2 regions of the Chryseobacterium sp. POL2 genome follow, and region 1 is predicted to be linked to the other one. Evidence: riboswitches for the same ligand, from Rfam matches in the RefSeq annotation. Region 1 holds a riboswitch; the other holds the start of a gene.
The links. A riboswitch is a leader RNA that binds a small molecule or an ion and turns the genes downstream of it on or off. The one in region 1 is predicted to bind cobalamin.

Region 1 (7,151 bases):
AAACCAGTAACGAAATTATCACCGATAAAACTTTCTTAAAAGTTAAGATTGAAGAAAAAGGAGAAGAATTGCATTATCCAGATATTCCTTATCTGATGTCGCCGTTACATTATGATTTGAAAGCTAAATTTAATTTTCACGAAAAAGAAGTTTCCGTAAAAGCTGTTCATTTTTTACAAAGAAAAAAAGACAGCCTCACAGCTTCCCCGAAAGGTAAAGAATATTTGCATCTCGTTTCTACAAATGATCAAGGCGGACGTCAAAACATCTATTTGGCAGAAGGTGACGTACAAAATATCAACGGAACTTTGGTGAGTTTTAACAGAACCGCGATAGATGGTGCTGTTGAATTCCAAAGAAATAATGACTCACTTTACATCAAAACGCCGGTAGATGCGCAATATATGACAATGGCGACGCAGGAGACTGGTTCCACACATAAAGACAAATTCCAGCCATTGGCATTGAGAAGTCTTTATACTATTAATGATTTGCGTTTGGTTGTTCCAGAAGGCGTTATGAAAGGAAATCTTACAGCCTACGAAGGGGACAAGCAGAAAGATAAAGATGTTCCAGATCAACTGACGGTGGAAGTACAAGGACCAAAATCTAAAATGTTAGTCGATCTTTCGGTAGAAAAAGGAAATCCCAACGCTTATAAACAAATTACCTTGGATGGTATGAATGTGATGATTGGTTTCGGGCCAAAAGTTTATAACACACCGTTTGCATTAAAATTAGACAAATTTGTTATGGAGACTTATCCAGGAAGTTCTTCGCCGTCTGCTTATGAGTCGCATGTGAAAATTGTTGACGAAGGCAAAGAAACACCTTACAAAATATATATGAACCACGTTCTTAATCATAAAGGTTACCGATTCTTTCAAGCAAGTTTTGATCCTGACAGAAGAGGAACTGTATTGTCGGTTAACCATGACTATTGGGGAACTTTGTTTAGCTACATCGGATATGCATTTTTATTCTTAGGAATGTTTGTATCCATGTTTTGGAAAGGTTCCAGATTCTGGAATCTTAACAAAATGTTACGCGATGTCAGCAAGAAAAAAGCAAAAATGGCAAGTCTTGTTGTATTGTTTTTAAGTTTAGGATTAAATGCACAAAACATCGAAACACATTCTGTTAATGATGGTAGTAAAGAACATGCGATTGCTCCAAAATCTAATTCTGAAACAAGCCCAACACCACAGCCAAAAGCTGGTGCGGGAATGTTGTCTGCCGATGATTATGTAAAAAATATTAAGATTGATCCCGATCACGCCGAGAAGTTTGGACACATGTTGGTACAGTCTTATGAAGGTCGTATCCAGCCAGTTAATACGCAGGCATTGGATATTTTGCATAAATTGACAAGCAAAGGAAGTTTCCAACATCTTAATGCCGATCAATGGTTTTTAGCGGCGATTATCGATCCAATGTTCTGGGCGCAAGTCAACATTATTAAAATCGAAACGCGTGGAAAAGTTGGGAAAGATTTAGCGAAAATTACCAAAGCAACGCCAGAAGGTTTCACGAGTTTGGTGAAATTATTCCCAGCGGATGCGAGCGGAAATTTACGTTTCGTACTAGAAGACGAATACAATGCAGCATTCCGCAAAAAACCAGTTGATAAGAGCAAATTCGATGAAGCCGTTATCAAGCTTAATGATAAAGTCCAGGTGCTTAATGCTTTGATGTCTTATCAATATTTCCGTACGATTCCTGTTCAAAACGATGCTAATCATACATGGAATTCTGTAATGACGCCAGATTTTGAGGCAGATAAAAATGCGCAAGAAGTTTTAGGTCCATATTTGTCATCGGTTCTTATGGCAACCCAAAATAACGATTGGAAAAAAGCAGATCAAGAGCTTGCAAAAGTTGAAGCTTATCAACACAAATGGGGAAAACAAGTTATTCCGCCAGATGCAAAAATTGAGTTGGAAGTTTTCATGAACAAAATTGATATCAACTTTAAGTTGTTGATTTTCTATACTATTCTTGGAGGATTGCTGTTAATTTTAGCATTTATAGAATTGTTTAAACCAAGTAAAATTATGCATAAAGTTGTTAAAACTTTAATTTATCTTGGTGCCGTTGGTTATGTTTTACACTTCTTAGGTCTTATTGCAAGATGGTATATTTCTGGTCATGCACCATGGAGTAATGGCTACGAAGCAATTATTTTTATTTCTTGGGTTGGTATTACTGCAGGTTTTGCCTTGTACAGAAACTCAAATGCTTTGATTCCTGCAGCGGGATTCTTAGTGGCGGTTATTATGATGGGTTTTGCCCACGGTGGGGCAGCTCTGGATCCACAAATTACCCCTTTGGTTCCGGTGCTTAAATCTTACTGGTTAATTGTTCACGTGGCAATTATTACATCCAGTTATGGATTCTTCTCGTTATCTATGTTGATTGCTGTTATATCACTATTTTTCTATATCATAGCAACGCCTAATATTTTCAAAAAACACAATGATACGACTATAAAAGAATTGGCTATTGTCAGCGAAATGTCTTTAACAATAGGACTGTTGGCTTTAACAGTTGGTAACTTCTTAGGTGGTGTTTGGGCTAACGAAAGTTGGGGGCGATATTGGAGCTGGGACCCGAAAGAAACTTGGGCGTTTATCTCCATTATGGTTTATGCTTTTGTTTTACACATGAGATTGGTTCCTGGATTACGAGGAAGACATCTTTTCCATGTGATGACCATGTTTGCGTTTTGTTCTATGGTGATGACTTATTTCGGCGTTAATTATTATTTGACAGGACTTCACTCGTATGCAAAAGGAGATGCGATTCCTATACCACTTTGGGTATATCTTGGATTGGCATTTATGTTGACTTTAACATTAGTTTCTTATATTAAATACAAGAAGCTCCACCAAAGTCTTCATATTAAAAAAGATGAAAGAACAGATGTAGAACCTTAATTCTGTATAATTTAAAATATATTAAAGGCACATTTTCGGATGTGTCTTTTTTTTGTTTTACCAGAAAAAGCTTTATTTATCGTATATTTGCAGCAATTAGGTTAAAGTTTTACTTTATGAAAAGGGAATCAGGTTAAAGACCTGAGCTGTACCCGCAACTGTATACTAAAAAACTTGATGTCATTTTTTGAGTCCACTGAACAAAAATTTGGGAAGGACGACATCAAGATGTAAGCCAGGAGACCTGCCTAATGTTGATACTTTCGGGGATAAAGGTGAAGAACATTTTTGTTTTTTCATAAAGACTCTTTATGAGTATATCCCTGTGGTTTCGGGAGTTAAACTAATTTAATTTTATACTTATGAAGAGATTTTTTACAATTCTCAGCGGTTTTGTTATGGTCGCAAATCTTGCCAATGCGCAAATCATTAACTTTCCAGATGCTAACTTTAAAGCGGCAATTATCAAAGCTTACCCTGCGGTAGATAGCAACAAGGACAGTCAAATTTCTCAAGATGAAGCAAAAAGTCTAACATCTATCAGAAACCTCGCCAATTATCCTAATATTTATGATGCAACAGGTATCGAGTATTTTACCAACTTAACAGAGCTTAATCTTGGAGATTTGATTAATCTTAACAAGATTGACTTATCACAAAATACTAAACTCACAACGCTTAATCTCCGAAAAAATAAACTTGTTGGTACGCTAGATATCTCATCACTAAGCAATCTTACCAACTTGGAGCTTAACAATAACCAATTGTCGGAAGTTATCTTTCCAACAAATTCTAAACTTAAAATTGTATACATTAATGATAATCAATTGACTAGTATAGATTTGTCAGAATTGAAAGATTTGCAACGTCTATTTTTGGTTAACAATCAGCTAAGCAATCTCAATTTTTCGCAAAACATTAATCTAGAACGTATACACATCAATGGGAATCAATTGACCAGTCTTAACTTGTCAGGACTTACGAAGCTAAATTGGTTTTCAGCAGAATCTAATATTTTGTCAAACATAACATTTAGTAATAACCCATTGTTAAAAACCATTCTTGTAAAAAACAATCAGTTGATATCCTTTGATTTTATGGACGGTTTTGTCAATAATATTACACTAATTAATATTGAGGCTAATACAGGATTTAACCTGATAAAAAAAGATTGTAATGATAGTATTGTAGTTGTATCGGGTACATTTGTTCAGGATAATTGTGCCACCATGTCAACACATGATTTTGAGAATAAGGCGATCAATATTTATCCGAGTCTTGTTAATAACATAATTAATGTGCGCAATGCTGATTTTATTTTTGATTATCAAATATTTGATACATCAGGTAAGATTTTAAAAAGTGATAGTCTGAGAGATTCTGCGATAAATGTAGATTTTCTACCGAAAGGAAATTATATTTTGATTATTAAAACAAAAAATAAAGTAACATCACATAGTTTTATAAAGCTGTAATGTTTTAAAACGCTCTTGTAGCGTTTTTTTTGTTTTATAATTAAAATTTTTATATCTTTATGATATCAAATTAATATCAAAATTTTAATACTATGGAAAAAGTTTTAAAACCCATGTCTGGTTACATTGCTTTATTAATAAGCCTTGTTTTATTTTTTGGAGGAATAGGATTGTTTATCTATTCTATCGATTATAATCCTTTTTTGACTGTTATTGCTGTTTTGGCGGTCTTATTGTCATTTTTCTTTATGAAAGGTTTAATGATTATTCAGCCCAATCATTCGCGCGTTCTTAATTTCTTTGGGAAATATGTTGGATCGGTAAAAGATAATGGATTATTCTTTATAAATCCCTTGTATTCATCGCAAAGGATGAGTCTTAGATCAGAAAACCTGCAAGGTCAAACGCTTAAAGTAAACGATAAAATGGGAAATCCTATCGAAATAGGTGCCGTTATCGTTTGGAAAGTCGGCGATACATACAAAGCTGCTTTCGATGTAGAACGCTATTTAGAATACGTTAAAACTCAAAGTGAAGCTGCAGTGCGACACTTGGCGGTAAGTTTTCCTTACGACAATTTAGAAGACGAAAATGCGCCAATTACATTGCGTGGCGGTGGTGAAGATGTTAACCATATTTTGGAAAGAGAATTAACAGAACGTCTGGCTCCAGCGGGAATTGTCGTTCAGGAAGCAAGAATTTCGCACTTAGCTTACGCATCAGAAATTGCTGGAGCAATGTTGCAAAGACAACAAGCCACGGCAATTGTCGCAGCAAGAACCAAAATCGTGGAAGGGGCTGTTGGCATGGTAGATTTGGCTTTGAAAAAGTTGTCCGCGGAAAATATCGTAGATTTGGATGACGAACGCAAAGCCGCGATGGTGTCCAACCTTATGGTGGTTTTGTGTGGCGAAAAAGCAGTACAACCTATTTTGAATGCCGGAACATTGTATAATTAATCAAGCTTAGAATAAAAGCTTTGATGCTTTTAAAGTTATTAAAATGAGCAAAAAAAGTTTTGTATTAAGAATGGATGAAGATACTTATAAACTCATCGAAAAATGGGCTGCTGACGAGTTCCGAAGTGTGAATGGTCAAATCGAATTTTTGATTCATCAAAGTTTAATGAATGCTGGACGAAAGAAAAAAGATCCTGATAAAAAAACAAAAGCTTAGTGGAAACTAAGCTTTTTGTATTTTAAAAATTATTACGAACGATGTTGATCGATAAGAATCATATTGCCGTCTGGATCGATAATACTAAGACTTCCTGGACCAGATTCTGTACTGATTTGTTTGTTGACGTTCAGGCCTTTTTGCTCAAGACTTTCAGCAATTGTCCGCACATCGTCCCAGTTTTCCATATTTTGCGCATTTTGATCCCAACCCGGATTAAAGGTCAAAAGATTTCCATTAAACATAGCTTCGAAAAGTCCGATAAGACAATCCCCATTTTTCATGATGAGATAGTGTTGCTCCAAAGAACCTGCAAAGACTTCAAAACCTAAGTTTTCGTAGAAAGACTTGGAGGTTTCAAGATGTTTAACACTTAAACTAATTGAAAATGCACCTAAATTCATAGTATTATTTAATTTAAAAAATATTAAGCTTTACGAACGGTTCTTTGCTCGATTCTTTTTTCGTAATTTTTTCCTTGGAAAATACGATGGACATAGATTCCTGGCGTGTGTATTTCGTCAGGATTCAAGGCGCCCGCTTCAACCAATTCTTCCACTTCGACAATCGTTGTTTTGCCAGCCATTGCCATGAGTGGATTAAAATTACGCGAGGTAGAACGGAAAATCAAATTCCCGGCTGTGTCGCCTTTCCAAGCTTTTACGATTGCAAAATCTGCATCGAAAGCATATTCTAACAAATAATCTTTTCCGTTAAAATTACGTACCTCTTTGCCTTCCGCGACTTCGGTGCCAACACCAGCTGGCGTGTAGATGGCTGGCATCCCATATCCAGCGGCCATACAACGCGTTGCCAAGGTCCCTTGTGGGATAAGGTCAACTTCCAATTCGCCACTTAGTAATTGACGCTCAAATTCAGAGTTTTCGCCAACATAGGACGAAATCATCTTTTTGATTTGTTTTTGGTGAAGCAATAGTCCAAGCCCGAAATCGTCAACACCAGCATTGTTGGAAATACACGTCAAATTCTTGACATTCTTTTTAACCAATTCGGCGATGCAATTTTCCGGAATGCCACAAAGACCGAAACCTCCTAGCATAATTGTTACGCCGTCATCAATGTCATGACAGGCTTCTTCTACGTTTTTTACAGTTTTATTAATCATAATGTGATGCTGTTTCTAAGTTTTAAAAATACTAAAAATTACAGAATTCTAAAGCTTAATATTGATAAACAAATAAAAAATAGTGGTTGTCGAGAGGGAAAACGTAAAGTATTTTTTTCGATTTTAGATGAAGACTCTCATAGGTGAAAGTAGAATCATGGCGAGGCACAAAACGATCTGGCTCACTAGAAACAACACTTACGATGTTTATATTGCGACTTTCGACGTATTTTCGGTAACCTAGACTGTCTTTATTTTTCCGTGCTAGAAGCATTGTAGCATCGTTGAGTCCAAGTCCGTCGTAGACCATGGCATCCGAGAAATAAGCGACATGTCCCGCATCCATAATAAGAACTTTATCAGTCGGTTTGATGCGTTTGGTCATTTCACCATAACTGGTTACAAAACCTTGATTATCAATGATGACGTTGTTTTTAT
Region 2 (7,151 bases), 670 kb from region 1:
AAAATCTTTGGTAAAAGCTGCGCGTATTCCGTTAACGTTATAGGAGATAATTTTCATAGTGTCAATTTAAAGGCAAAAATATCTTTTATTCGATTTTAAAAAAAATAAAAAGGCGGAAAAAATAAAGGATTTTTTCCGCCAAGTACCCAAATTTAAATAAACTATGAAAAAATTATTTGGGTTCTAAAATACTTATCGGAATAATCATTTCTTCTAACGAAATTCCACCATGTTGATAGGTTTCTTTGTAATAGTTAACAAAATGATTATAATTTTTGGGATAAGCCAAGAAAATGTTATTCTTAGCAAAAATATATTTTGAACTTAAATTTCCTTTTGGAAGGAAAAGTTTTTCCGGATTATTAACTGCCCATACATCGCTGTCATCGTAGGTCAAACTACGGCCTGTTTTGTAACGGATATTGGTGGATGTCTCGCGGTCGCCGACAACTTTACTCGGTTTTTTGACATATACAGTGCCGTGATCTGTTGTTATAACAAGTTTGAACCCATTTTCTGCAGCTGTTTTTATAATTTTTAAAAGCGAAGAATTCTCAAACCAATTGTAAGTTAGCGACCTGAAAGTTTTGTCATCACGAATTAATTGGTCAACAATATTGTTATCCGTTTTTGCATGGGAAAGGATGTCGATAAAGTTGTAAACGATTACCAAAAGGTCGTTGTTTTTGTGTTGGTTAAAATCATCAAGGATTTTTCTCTCGAAGTCAGCGTTTAATATTTTTAAATACTTCATCGATTTTGATGACAAACCGAGACGTTTCATTTGGTCTTCCAGAAACTCTCTTTCATGCTCATTTTTATTGCCTTCTTCGTTATCGTTAAACCATTTATCAGGAAAACGTTTTTCAATTTCGGATGGCATAAGTCCTGCGAAGAAGGCATTTCGCGCATATTGTGTTGCCGTTGGAAGAATTGAGAAATAATAATCTTCCGAGGTTTTGTTATAAAACTTGGTGAAAAGTGGTTCTATAACTTTCCATTGGTCATAACGCAAATTGTCAACCATCAATAACAAGACTTTGTCGTTAACAAGTTCTGGCTTTACTTTATCTTTGAAAAGCGTATGACTCATGATTGGTTTGTCTTGGTCATAGAGCCAATCTCCGTAATTTTTTTCAATAAATTTTGAAAACTGAATGTTGGCTTCTTCTTTTTGAGATTGCAAAAGATCGGCAAATTCACTATCAAAAACCTTATCGAATTTGATTTCCCAATTCAATATTTTCTTGTAATGCTCTGCCCAATCCTGGAAAGTTCTTAGATAAGAAAGCTCCATACTCAAGTTTCGGAATTCTTGCTGATATTCAGAAATGGTTCTTTGTTCTACAAGATTCTCGCTTTGCAGATTTTTTTTTAATGATAATAAAACTTGGTTGGGATTAACGGGTTTTAGAATATAATCGGCGATTTGAGAGCCAATGGCTTGTTCCATAATGTGTTCTTCCTCGCTCTTGGTTACCATAACGATTTTGAGACTGCTATCTTTGTCTTTTATCATGGGAATGGCTTCCAATCCAGAAATGCCTGGCATGTTTTCGTCTAATAATGTCAGCTGAAATTTTTCTTTTTCTATAAGTTCTAAAGCTTCATTAACATTGTTAACTGGGGTGACGCTGTAGCCTTTACTTTCTAAAAACACAATGTGCGGTTTTAGCAAATCAACTTCATCATCTATCCATAAAATTTTCTCTGACATAGGTTGTTTATATTTTGTATTCGGTTTACATCAAAATTACGACCAAAATCTCTTAAGTTTAAATTAAAAAGCCTTTGTTTATCGTTAAAATAAGTTAATGTATGCAAAAGAAAAACTCAGACTTGGTCTGAGTTTTAGTTGGAATAAGACATCAATTCTTCTTTTTGTGAATTGACGAGCTTGAATTCTAAGTACTTGAATGAATCTCGTGGGATAATGGTTACCCATTTTTTGTATCTCAAGAACCATCTGTTTTGGATGCTCATAAGCCCTTTGGTAAGGTAAGCTTCTACGAATGGATGGACGTGGAGATACACTTTGCCCTTTTCCTTTTGGATAATGTTTCTGATAGATTCTTCTAGGCGCTCCACAATAACGATTGGCGCAGCAATTTCTCCGTGTTTATTCGGATTTTCTTCCTTGGTTTCAATATATTTTTCTGGACGTACCCTTTGTCTTGTCATCTGGATAAGCCCGAATTTACTTGGTGGTAAGACTTTATGTTTTGCCTTATCACGTTTGAGCTCTTCTCGGAAATGCTCATATAATTCTTTACGATGTTCTGGGTCTATCATGTCAATAAAATCAATGACGATGATGCCTCCCATATCTCTTAATCTTAGTTGTCGTGCAATCTCTGTCGCAGCCATTTTGTTGACATTAAGAGCGTGCGATTTGTTAGTTGCAGCGGACGAAATATTGTTTCCAGAATTGACGTCTACAACGTGAAGCGCTTCTGTATGCTCTATAACAAGATAAGCACCTTTAGAACTCGGGATATTGACATTTTTCCCGAAGCTTTGCTTTAGTTGTTTCTCAACATTATAATATTCTAAAAGTGGAATGTGAGAATCGTAATACTGAACAATGTTTTTAGTTTCTGGCGAGATAACTTCCAGATAGTTTTTCATATCGCGCACCATAGCTTCGTCATCACAGATGATGCTGACAAAATCCTGATTAAAGTTGTCTCTTAGTATAGATGATGCTTTGTCCTCCTCGCTAAGGACTTTGCTAGGAACTTTATTTTTCTGAATGTTTTTAAAACAATCTTCCCATTTTTGGATCAGCTGATTCATATCATTATGCAGTTCCGCAACTTTTTTGCCTTCTGCAACCGTTCTGATAATAACCCCGAAACCTTCTGGGCGTATGCTTTCTATTAAAGTCCTAAGTCTTTCTTTTTCTGCTGAATCTTTTATTTTTTTTGATAACGAAATTTTATTATCAAATGGAATTAATACCAAAAATCTACCTGTTAATGATATCTGTGTCGATATACGAGGCCCTTTTGTTGAAATAGGTTCTTTGGTGATTTGGATAAGAACAAGATCTCCAGCGGTGGCAACTTTGTCAATAGTGCCATTTTTGTCAATGCTTTTTTGTACCGCAAAATCCTTCAGTTTAGAAGTGTTTTGCCTTTTTGCAATACTATCCTTCAAAAATTTTTGATAGGATAAAAATTGTGGTCCCAAATCCTGATAATGCAAAAAAGCGTCTTTGCCGTATCCGATGTTGACAAAAGCGGCATTAAGGTTGGAAGCCAGTTTTTTTATTTTTCCAAGGAATAAATCTCCAACGACGAAATCAGAATCTGATTCGAGCTCGTGGAGTTCGAACAATCTACCGTCTTCTAACAGGGCAATCTGTGAAGAATCATTCTCATGCGAAATGATTAATTCTTTCTTCATAAATTCTTATTTAATAATTGCCTTTTACGAAAGACATCAATAGTCAATATTATGCCATCTTTATGGCGTTGTTGTTGGCATATACAGAAAACAAAATATAGTCGGCGAAAAACACCAACTATATTTATATGTATATGACTTTCCGAGAAGACTATTTCTTCTTCTTGTGTCTGTTTTGTCTTCTTCTTTTCTTTCTTTTGTGGGTCGCAACCTTGTGTCTTTTTCTTTTCTTTCCGCTTGGCATAATTTAGAAATTTTATTATGTGTTAATATTAAATTAATTAGTTCTTTATTGCTACTTTTGTTTTTACTTTTTCAACAAAAGTTTTCGATGGTTTGAATGCCGGAATATTGTGTGCCGGAATTTCAATTGCAACATTTTTAGAAATGTTTCTTCCCGTTTTTGCTGCTCTAGTCTTAATAACGAATGATCCAAAACCTCTTAGATAAACATTATCTCCGTTATACATTGATGTTCTTATCTCTTGCATAAATGCCTCGATAACTTTCTGAGTATCATTTTTTTCTACGCCTAATTTATTTGAGATGATGTTTACCAATTCTGCCTTTGTCATTTCCTTTTTTGTTTATATTTTTGGTGTGCAAATATAAAACATATTTTTGAAAACTTACAAACAAAAGACTGACTTTCTTTATATTGGCAGTAAGCTACTTATATGGTATCATACTAATAAAAGAGACTTGCCATGGCGCAAAAATACAAATCCGTATAATATATGGATTAGCGAAATTGTCCTTCAACAGACGCAAGTGAAACAAGGACTTCAGCATTATATTAATTTTGTAGCGCGGTTTCCCAACGTGCAAAGCCTTGCAAATGCCAATGAAGAGGAGGTTATGTTGTATTGGAAAGGCTTAGGTTATTACTCGAGAGCGCTTAATCTTCACAAAGCTGCAAAACAAATTATAAATGATTATGACTCCGAATTTCCCAATCAATATTCTCAGCTTTTAAAATTAAAAGGCGTTGGGAAATATACGGCTGCAGCAATTGCCAGCATTGCTTTTGAAGAAAAAATCCCTGCAGTAGATGGTAATTTTTACAGAGTTTTGTCGCGGCTATTTGCTGACGATTTTGATATTTCTAATTCTAAAGCATCACAATATTTTTCTCAGTTGGCGGAATTGATTATGCCAGACGATAATCCTGGTTGTTTCAATCAAGCCATGATGGATCTAGGATCCGCAATATGTAAGCCTAAAAATCCTATGTGTGGTGATTGTCCTTTGCAGGACGATTGTCGCGCTTTTGCGGTTGGAAAAATCGAACAATTCCCAGTTAAATTGAAGAAAACGAAAGTCGAAAATTTGACATTGACATATCAATTTATTCATCACGACAATCAATTTTTGGTCAAGCAACGGGATACTTCCGATATATGGAAAAAATTGTTTGAGTTCCCAAAAAATATTGATCTGAGTGATTTTCCCCATGAAGTTGAAAGCGAAAAATTAATTCGGCATAAGTTGACGCATCGTAACTTAGAAATTTCAATATTTAAAATTAATATTCCAGATTTTTCTGATTTTGAAAATTTAAAAAAAGAATTTGTTTTTTTAAGTTTAACAAAAGATGAAGCCGATCAAAAATCGTTTCCAAAACCGCTTCATGATTTTTATGTGAAATATTTTTCATAATCATTTGATTTAAAAGAAAAACTTTATTTATTTTTGCATTATTGGTTTTCGAAAATCATATTTCGAAATTAAAAGGGAATGAAGTGTGAGTCTTCAACTGTCCCCGCAACTGTAATTCGCGAACAAAAGATGTCATCATTAACCATTGTTAACACGAGAAGGGATGCCATCTGCGAAAGTCAGGAGACCTGCCAATATTAACAAAAAATAATAAGGCTTTCGGGAGAAAAGCGGTTGGTATGAAGCATTTATATTTTTCTTTTTCGTTCTTTTTTTCGGTAGTAAGTTTTGCGCAAGAAGCAGTTATTGACACTGTTTTTATCGATCAGCAACTTCCCAAAGCAGAACAATTTTCCAAAATCCAAATTGTGAAATCCGATGAGATCCTCAAGAATGCAACATCGCTTTCAGAATTTTTAAGTTTTCAAACGCCAGTTTATATTAAAGAAAATGGGCGCGGAATGGTGTCTTCGCCTTCTTTTCGTGGAACTACCGCGCAACAAACCGCTTTTGTCTGGAATGGCATTAATATTAATTCTCAGTTTTTAGGTCAAGGCGATGTTAATAATATAAGTCTATTAGGCTATGATAATATTGCGATTAAATACGGTGGCGGAAGTATTTTGTATGGTTCTGGAGCGATTGGCGGCTCGATACATCTCAACAATTTGTTTTCATATAACAAAGGATTTAAAAATCAAATCTTTGCAGAATATGCTTCCTACGGGACATTTAATTCATTATTAAAAACTAATTATAGCAATGATAAATTGAGTGTTCAGTTTTCTGTAAATCATAATCAAAGTGATAATGATTTTGAGGTTGAAGAACAATATTATGTCAATAGAAATGCAAAATATAAAAATACGGGAATTAACCTCGGTTTTGCGCTACGACTAGATCACCACAACGAAATCTACTCACAAAGTCAGATTTTTGATGCGGAACAAAATTATCCTTTGTTGTCTGAGTTTTCCACGCCAAGTAAATATTTGAGTCAAACTTTCCGCAGTCTTGCCGGTTGGAAGTTGAAAACCTTGAAAATAAATAATGATGTGAAAGTGGCCTATCTCACGGATGATTATCAGTATTTTATGAATTCTAAAATCCCTTCCACAAAATCTGGCGGCGGAACCAAACAATATTTAATTAAAAACGATTTTAATTTTAAAATTAATTCTGATTCGGAAATCAATTTTTTAGCTGAAGTTAGTAAAATTGAAGCGCTTGGTTTTGAAACTGGAATTAGCAATATTTCTTGCCATCAAGGTTCTGCAGCTTTGTTGTACAGAAATTATAATATCAAAAATTTTGATTGGGAAGTTGGTCTTAAAAAGGAATTTGTAGAACATGTCAGCAGTCCGTTTTTGTTTTCCGCGGCAGGACATTATAAAGTTTCGGATTTTTATAATATCAAAATTAGTGCATCAAAGAATTTTCGAGCGCCAACTTTCAATGATTTGTATTGGGAACCTGGAGGAAATCCAAGTTTGAAACCAGAAACATCGATGCAATTTGAGTTTTCACAAAATTTAAAATGGAAATTTTTACATGCAAGTGTAACGCCATATTTTATGGATATCAAAGATATGATACGTTGGATTCCTGGTGCAAACGGAATTTTTCAGGCAGAAAATACCGAACGTGTGAAATCTTTGGGGATTGAAGCACAATTGGGCGCCGAGCAGAAATTTGAAGATTTTAGTTATCGCACTTTTTTCTCTTATGCTTATACAAAATCGGAAGATCAGGCACGAAAAAAACAATTGCCATACGTGCCTTTTCATAAAATTAATTTGGGCGCGGATTTTAGTTATAAAATGATAGGATTGCATTTGCAAACTATTTGGAATTCCAAAATTTTCAGTGATGCAGATGAGTCAAAGATGTACACGATGGAGTCGTTTTATGTTATTAATCTTGGTTTGGATATTTCCGTTTTGAAATCGTTGAAACTTGGATTTAAAGTTAATAATCTGACATCAGAAGTGTACAGAACAGTCTATGGCTATTGGATGCCGAAGCGCAATTATGCCGTTAATATGAATTTTAATTTTTAAAAATAGTTATTATGAAAATCAGAA

Region 2: linked by a shared signal. The riboswitch ahead of G6R40_RS07100 (TonB-dependent receptor plug domain-containing protein) and the one ahead of G6R40_RS04185 (T9SS type A sorting domain-containing protein) in region 1 are both predicted to bind cobalamin.

What each region holds. Positions count from the first base shown of each region.
Region 1 is NZ_CP049298.1:883,944-891,094, reverse strand. It holds gene ccsA (cytochrome c biogenesis protein CcsA) at 1-2,936, shown strand, start outside; cobalamin riboswitch at 3,018-3,203, shown strand; gene G6R40_RS04185 (T9SS type A sorting domain-containing protein) at 3,299-4,411, shown strand; gene G6R40_RS04180 (SPFH domain-containing protein) at 4,504-5,370, shown strand; gene G6R40_RS04175 (Arc family DNA-binding protein) at 5,414-5,587, shown strand; gene G6R40_RS04170 (VOC family protein) at 5,620-5,991, opposite strand; gene G6R40_RS04165 (CoA transferase subunit A) at 6,015-6,713, opposite strand; gene G6R40_RS04160 (hypothetical protein) at 6,769-7,151, opposite strand, start outside.
Region 2 is NZ_CP049298.1:1,552,131-1,559,281, reverse strand. It holds gene G6R40_RS07125 (exodeoxyribonuclease III) at 1-57, opposite strand, end outside; gene G6R40_RS07120 (bifunctional response regulator/alkaline phosphatase family protein) at 173-1,717, opposite strand; gene G6R40_RS07115 (ribonuclease E/G) at 1,852-3,408, opposite strand; gene G6R40_RS07110 (HU family DNA-binding protein) at 3,690-3,983, opposite strand; gene mutY (A/G-specific adenine glycosylase) at 4,030-5,067, shown strand; cobalamin riboswitch at 5,093-5,278, shown strand; gene G6R40_RS07100 (TonB-dependent receptor plug domain-containing protein) at 5,307-7,127, shown strand; gene G6R40_RS07095 (YncE family protein) at 7,139-7,151, shown strand, end outside.